Linked DNA regions of Pyxidicoccus xibeiensis. The protein of the gene in region 1 interacts with the protein of each later gene in a pairwise test. Links are inferred from orthologs where the notes say so. Each region holds a gene or a part of one and is shown in the gene's direction. Other genes may lie near its edges.

What was found. Proteins that work in one complex are often made in the same cells at the same time.
Region 2: the proteins of LXT23_RS38040 (region 1) and lysA interact in binary tests that used the Escherichia coli proteins (3 or more experiments, as listed by UniProt). The link is inferred for Pyxidicoccus xibeiensis from one-to-one orthologs.

The regions. Positions count from the first base shown.
Region 1 is NZ_JAJVKV010000012.1:295,430-299,661, forward strand. What follows is about bases 815-3,630. They hold LXT23_RS38040 (response regulator transcription factor), read left to right. Parts: upstream 815-1,770; coding sequence 1,771-2,490; downstream 2,491-3,630. Other genes in these bases: LXT23_RS38035 (serine hydrolase domain-containing protein), read left to right, coding at 815-1,761; LXT23_RS50485 (sensor histidine kinase), read left to right, coding at 2,487-3,630. Outside these bases: LXT23_RS38030 (hypothetical protein), read left to right, coding at 1-248; more of LXT23_RS38035, read left to right, coding at 469-814; more of LXT23_RS50485, read left to right, coding at 3,631-3,944; LXT23_RS38050 (GFA family protein), read right to left, coding at 3,959-4,232. UniProt on the Escherichia coli protein: Response regulator member of the two-component regulatory system CpxA/CpxR which responds to envelope stress response by activating expression of downstream genes including cpxP, degP, dsbA and ppiA.
Region 2 is NZ_JAJVKV010000019.1:23,181-26,024, reverse strand. It holds lysA (diaminopimelate decarboxylase), read left to right. Parts: upstream 1-723; coding sequence 724-1,965; downstream 1,966-2,844. Other genes in the region: dapA (4-hydroxy-tetrahydrodipicolinate synthase), read left to right, coding at 1,982-2,844; lptM (LPS translocon maturation chaperone LptM), read left to right, coding at 485-727; LXT23_RS44000 (TIGR04551 family protein), read left to right, coding at 1-482. UniProt on the Escherichia coli protein: Specifically catalyzes the decarboxylation of meso-diaminopimelate (meso-DAP) to L-lysine. Is not active against the DD- or LL-isomers of diaminopimelate.

The DNA.
Region 1 (4,232 bases):
CCCTGTTCTATGCGGCGAATGGCCACTGGGAACTCATCGTTGTAAACGCAGGCTTGCGGAAGGTGGATTTGCTCCGCAAGCTTCGCGAGGTGCTGGGATTGGAGCTCGCGGCCACAAGTGCACTGTCCCGGCGGATTCCTGGGCGAATTGCGGACGGAACCAGAGTTGAAATGGAGTTCCTCAAGTGTGAACTTCAGTCGTTAGGAGCCGTGATGGAGGTGGTCTCAATAAAGTCTGGGGGAGATTGAAGGTCTCACTCCCTCAAGAGCCCAACCTGTAGCATGACGAATTGTTGAGACACCTCTCAGGGAGATGACCTCTCCCTGAGAGGTGGATGTGAAAAGGGTCCCGCTCGTCAGACGAAAAGAGCGCGCCCGTTACATTCGTTTACACGCGGCACATACGCCCGAGACATGCGGAGCGTGGAGTGCGAACCGTCCAACCGGCCTTCGGGCCCAGGGAGGTTCCATGTCCCGTCATCCGCATTCACTCCGCTTCGTGCCCTTGCTGCTCCTCGCCACCGCGCTCCTGCTGCGGGCCCCCGCGGCCTTTGCGGCGCCACCGGACCTTCCGCGCGCCGGCTCGGCCGAGGCGGAGGGCATCGACCCCGAGGCCCTGCGGCAGTTCCTCCAGCGCGCCGAGGAATCGAAGTCGAGCGCCGTGGTCATCGTGAAGAACGGGAAGCTCGTGGGCGAGTGGTCCTTCGGCCACGCCCCCGCGCGCATCGAGGCGATGTCCGTCACCAAGTCCGTCGCGGGGCTCGCGGTGCTGAAGCTGCTGGCGGATGGGAAGATTGCGTCCCTGGACGTGCACCTGCACACGTACTTCCCGGAGTGGAACCAGGGCCGCAAGAAGGACATCACCCTGCGCCACCTGCTCACCCATACGTCGGGGCTCCAGTCGGACCCGACGACGGAGGAAATCTACCGGAGCCCGGACTTCGTGAAGCTCGCCCTGGCGGCGGAGCTGACCGAGCCGCCGGGCACCTCCTTCCGCTACAACAACAAGGCCGTCAACCTGCTGGCCGCCGTCGTCCAGAAGGTGTCGGGCAAGCGGCTGGACCGCTACCTCTCGGACGCCCTCTTCCGGCTCATGGGCATCACCGACTTCAGCTGGAGCCTGGACGATGCGGGCAACCCGCAGGTCATGGCGGGCGTGCAGCTCCGGCCGCGAGATTTGGCGAAGCTCGGGCAGCTGATGCTCGACGGTGGCCTGTGGCTGGGGCGCCGCCTCCTGCCGGCCGAGTGGGTGAAGCAGGCCACGACGCCGGGAGAAGGCGTGTTCTCCCCCGGAGGACTGTTGTGGTGGCCCCAGTACGCCTGGGTGCGGCTCTCGGTGGACGACGCGCTCCTCGACGCGTGGAAGAAGGCGGGTGTGCCCGACGCGCTCATCCAGGACATGACCCCGCTGAAGGGCCGGACCTTCACGGACTCGCAGGCCTACTTCGAGGCGCTGGGCTCGCGGCTGCCGGCCCTCAAGAAGGAGGTGCGCGGGCGCAACCTGAGGCACGCCACCGTGGAGAAGGGCCCCCTCGTGGGCTTCAACTCCAATGGAGACCTCGGGCAGTACGTGCTCGTCGTCCCCGAGCACCGGCTGGTCGTGGTGCGGATGTTCACCCCGCCGAATGAGTCCGGGCCGAGGCCCGACGAGTCCGTCTTCTTCATGGACTTCAGCCCCCGCGCGCTCGCCCTGGTGGGCGTTGGCCCTCCGCCTGTCGCGGCAGAGGCGCCCAAGGCGCAAGGGGCGGCCACGGCGCGCTAGGTTATGGCCATGACAGGCTCCACGGCGCCGCAGGCCCCCATCGAGGTCCTGCTCATCGAGGACGACACACACCTGGCCCGGCTCACGGCCGAGTACCTGGAGCGCCACGGCGTGCGGACCTGCTGTGCGCACGACGGAGAGCGCGGGCTGGCCGAGGCGGCGCGGCGCACCTTCGATGCCATCCTCATTGATGTCATGCTGCCCCGGAAGGACGGGCTCACCGTGTGTCGCGAGCTGCGGGCGCGCTCGGCGGTGCCCATCCTCATGCTCACCGCGCGCGGCGAAGAGGCGGACCGGGTGATGGGGTTGGAGCTGGGCGCGGACGACTACGTGTCCAAGCCCTTCTCCTCGCGCGAGCTGCTGGCGCGCATCACCGCGCAGGTGCGCCGCAGCCGAGGCTTGCTGGGCCCGGCGCGCGACGTGCTGCGCGTGGGGCCGCTCACGCTGGACCGGGCGGGCCGGCGGGCCGCGCTGAACGGGCAGGAGCTGGCGCTCACGCAGCACGAGTTCTCCTTGCTCTGCGCGCTCGCGGAGCGGGCCGGGCGGGTGCTGTCTCGCGAGCAGCTCCTGGAGCTGGCGAGCGGCGGCCTGGAGGGGCCGGTGGACCGTGCCATCGACGTGCACGTGTCCCGGCTGCGCCAGAAGCTGGGAGACGATGCGCGCAATCCCCGGCTGCTCAAGACGGTGCGCGGCGTGGGCTACGTGTTGGAGCAGGGAGACGGCCCGTGAGCGGGAAGGTGCCCCGGCCGCGCCGGATGTTCTGGCGCATCTACGCGTATGGCCTGCTGATGCTGGTGGGCTCATCCGTGGCGCTCCCGGGGGCCCTCAGGGCGACGTCTTCCCTCACCATGGATGTCACGGAGTTCCGGATGGAGGCCCTGCGCCTGGCCGAGCTGGCCAGCGCGAAGTCTCCATCGCTGGCCCGGGAGCTGGGGCCGCCCGCCGCCGCGAAGGGCACGCGGGCCACCCTGTACGGACCCGGTGGAGCGTTGCTGGCCTCGTCGGTCCAGCCTCCCTTGCAGCCACTCACGGCCAAGGAGCTGCGCTATCTGAGGGACGAGAAGCTGTGGGGCCAACCTCCCGTGAAGCCCCTCACGGCCGAGGCGCTGCGCGACCTGATGGACCGGCAGCTGTGGTTCTTCCAGGATGAGACCTTCGTGTACTACGTCACCCCCGTGTGGCATGGCGACACGCTCGCTGGCTACGTGGTGACGCAGAACCCGCGTCGCTTCACGACGAGAGAGTTCATGGCCGGCATGCTGGTCTTCGAGCTGCTCGTGCTGGCGGGCCTGGCCTTCCCGATGGCGCGGGCGCTCACCGCGCCGCTGGAGCGGCTGACGGCGGTGGTCCGGGAGTTCGGCCAGGGCCGCCTGGCCGCCCGCGCGCGACTGAAGGGCCGTCACGAGGTGGCGGAGCTGGGGCGCACGTTCGACGAGATGGCCGGGCGGATGGAGGCCCTCATCCGGGGCCAGAAGGAACTGCTGGCCAACGTGTCCCATGAGCTGCGCACGCCCCTGGCCCGGCTGGGCGTCACGCTGGACCTCGTCGAGGAGGGCCAGCCGGACGAGCTGGCCAGGCGCCTGCCGGAGCTGCGCCGCGACCTCGGCGAGCTGCAACAGCTGGTGGACGGCGTGCTGCAGATGGCGAGGCTCGACCTCGCCGCCAACCAGGCCGGGCAGCCCGGCCTCGGCGTCCAGCGCAGCGCCCTGAATCCCGCCGACTTCCTGCGCGACACCGCCGAGCGCTTCCAGCAGGGCCACCGCGAGTGCCCGCTCCACCTGGAGCTGGCCCCCGGGCTGCCGGCGCTGGAGGGGGACGCGGTGCTCCTGCGGCGCGCGGTGCACAACCTGCTCGACAACGCGCGCAAGTACTCGGAGCCCGGCAGCCCGGTGACGCTGCGGGCCCGTGCGGACGCGGGCGCCGTCCACGTGGAGGTGGAGGACCGGGGCATCGGCATCAGCGCCGCCGACCTGCCGAGCCTCTCCGCCCCCTTCTTCCGCACGGACCGTAGCCGCACGAGGGACACCGGCGGCGTGGGGCTGGGGCTCACTCTGGTGCGCCGCATCGTGGAGGCCCATGGCGGCACGCTCGGCTTCCACAGCGGGCCCGAAGGAGGCACGCGCGTGACGCTCACGCTGCCGAGAGCACCGCAGTCCCCGGCAGAGTCATCCGCCCCTGCGTGAGCACGTCGTGGGCGTCAGACCTGGAGCTCGCCTTTGACGAAGGCGAGGTCCGGGCTCCGGAACCCCATGGCAATCCACGCGCCCAAGAGCCTGGCGAAGAAGGAGACCGACTGCCACGTCCCTGCCGGGACATCATCGGGAAGCACCGAGCCGGCCGGAAGGTCGCTCGTCATCGTCCGCAGCTCGACTGGGGGCCGCGTTCCCGCGGGCCAGAGGCTGGCATAGAGACTGAGCCAGTGGCCGCCCTTGAACTCGAGGAAGACGGGCGTGTTGCAGCAGATGGCGACG
Region 2 (2,844 bases), on another replicon or contig:
TCGGCAACCAGCCGGGCCGTGCCGGCTCCGGCGATCGCGATGAGACGGTGGCCGGCGACTTCGAGGGCCCCCAGTACGAGTGTGACGCGGGCGGGTGCGGCGACAACGCCATCCGCAACTTCCGCTTCAACCGTGACTACCGCGTGGACCTCATCCTCTGGCGCGAAATCATCGGCGGCGTGACGGACGCCTTCTATGTGCGCCCGTCGGTGAAGTACACCGTCACCGAGGGCTTCGACCTGTACGGTCGCCTCATCTACTCGCAGGCGCTCTACGCGGAGTCCACGCCCTCCTTCGAGAACAAGGCGCTGGGGCTCGAGGCCAACATCGGCGCGGACTACAAGACGGAGGACGGCTTCGTCGCGGGCGTCGCCTACGGCATCCTCTTCCCGATGAGCGGCCTGCAGGAGTACGCCCCCACGCTGCGCAGGGAGCTGGAGACGCCGCAGACCATCCGCGGCTGGCTGGGAATCAACTTCTAGCCATGCGCCGCGTCCACTCGTCCTTCTGGGTCGCCGCCAGCCTCGCGCTGGTGCTGGTGGCGTGCGGCATCAAGGGCTCGCCCCGGCCGCCGAGCCCGCCTCCCGCGCCTCCCACGGAGACGCAGCCTCCGCCGCAGGAGCCCGGCAGGGGCCCCATCGAGCCGTCGGGGCCCTCCATCACCCCCTCCCCGGACGCGGGCACCTTCGCCCCGGGCTCCGAGACGCCGGGCTCCGAGGCACAGTGAACCACTTCAACTGGCGCAAGGGCGTGCTGCACGCTGAGGGCGTGCCGCTGCCGGCCATTGCCGACGCGGCGGGCACGCCCACCTACGTGTACTCCGCCGCCACGCTCACCCGGCACTTCCGGGTGGTGTCGGAGGCCTTCGGGAGCACGCCGCACCTCATCTGCTACTCGGTGAAGGCCAACTCCAACCTGGCCATCCTCAAGCTGTTCTCCGGGCTGGGCGGCGGCTTCGACATCGTCTCCGGCGGCGAGCTGGCTCGCGTGCGGCACGTGGGCGGCGACGTGGCGAAGACGGTGTTCGCCGGCGTGGGCAAGACGCAGCAGGAGATGGAGGCGGCGCTGGCCGCGGGCATCCTCCTGTTCAACGTGGAGAGCGCCGAGGAACTGGACGCGCTGGACGCGGTGGGCCGCCGGCTGGGCAAGCGCGCCCCGTTCGCGCTCCGCGTGAATCCGGACGTGGACGCGCGCACGCACCGCCACATCTCCACCGGGCTGAAGACGTCCAAGTTCGGCGTGCCCTTCGAGGAGGCTGTCGCCCTCTATGCGCGGGCGAAGAAGCTCAAGGGCGTGCGCGCGGCCGGGCTGGACTGCCACATCGGTTCGCAGCTCACCCGCACCTCGCCCATGCGCGCCGCGCTCACCAAGGTGGCCGGCCTGTATACGGCGCTGAAGGCGCAGGGCCACCCGCTGGCATACCTGGACGTGGGCGGCGGCCTGGGCATCACCTACACGGACGAGACGCCGCCGTCCCCCGAGGACTACGCGCGCACCGTGCTGGAGGCGACGCGGGACACCGGCGCGCACCTGGTGCTGGAGCCGGGGCGGGCGCTGGTGGGCAACGCCGGCGTGCTGCTCACCCGCGTGCTGTACCGGAAGCAGACGCCCGCCAAGCACTTCGTCGTGGTGGACGCGGGCATGAACGACTTGCTCCGCCCCGCCCTCTACGAGGCCCACCACGCCCTGCAGCCTCTGGTGAAGCGCCGGGGCAAGCCGGTGGAGGTGGACGTCGTGGGGCCGGTGTGTGAGTCCACCGACGTGCTGGCCAGGGCCCGGCCCCTGGTCCTCCCCCAGGCGGGCGAGCTGTACGCCTTCATGAGTGCCGGGGCTTACGGGATGAGCATGGCTTCCAACTACAACTCCCGACCCCGCCCGGCCGAGGTGATGGTGGACGGGGAGGCCTGGAGGGTCGTCCGCGAACGGGAGCGGGTCGAGGATCTCTGGCGCGGCGAGCGGGCCTGAACATATAAGCGCCGGCATGAAGACCTTCGAAGGCTCCATGACGGCGCTCGCCACCCCGTTTCGCGACGGGGCGTTCGACGAGCAGGCCTACCGGGCCCTGGTGCGCTACCAGATTGAGGGCGGCACCAGTGTCCTGATTCCGATGGGCACCACCGGCGAGTCCGTGACGATGACGGCCGACGAGCGGGCCCGCGCGGTGAAGGTCGCGGTGGAGGAGTCGAAAGGTCGCGTCGCGGTGGTGGGCGGTGGCGGCTCCAACAGCACCGCCGAGGCCATCGACAACGTGAAGCGCGTGCGTGAGACGGGCGCGGACGGCACGCTCATCGTCACGCCGTACTACAACAAGCCCTCGCAGGCGGGCCTGGTGGAGCACTTCCGCGCCATCGCGCGCGCGCACCCGGGCTTCCCCATCATCGCCTACAACGTGCCGGGCCGGACGGGCGTGGACATGCTGCCGGAGACGGTGCAGCGCCTGTGCGACCTCCCCGAGGTGGTGGCCATCAAGGAGGCCACCGGCAACCTCTTCCGCGCGCTCGAAATCCTGGAGAAGTGCGGCGAGCGGATGACGCTGCTATCCGGCGACGACTTCACCGTGCTGCCCTTCATCGCCTGCGGCGGCAAGGGCGTCATCTCCGTGTCCTCCAACGTGGCGCCGCGGATGATGGCGGACCTCGTCGCGGAGGCGCGCGCGGGGAATATCGCGAAGGCCCGCGACATCCAGGTGCGGATGAACAGCCTGCACCGGCTGCTCTTCGTGGAGTCCAACCCCATCCCGGTGAAGTGGGCGCTGCACGTGATGGGCCTGTTCGGCCCGGAGCTGCGCCTGCCGCTGGTGCCCATGAGCGAGCCGAACGCGTCGAAGCTGCGCGACGAGCTGCG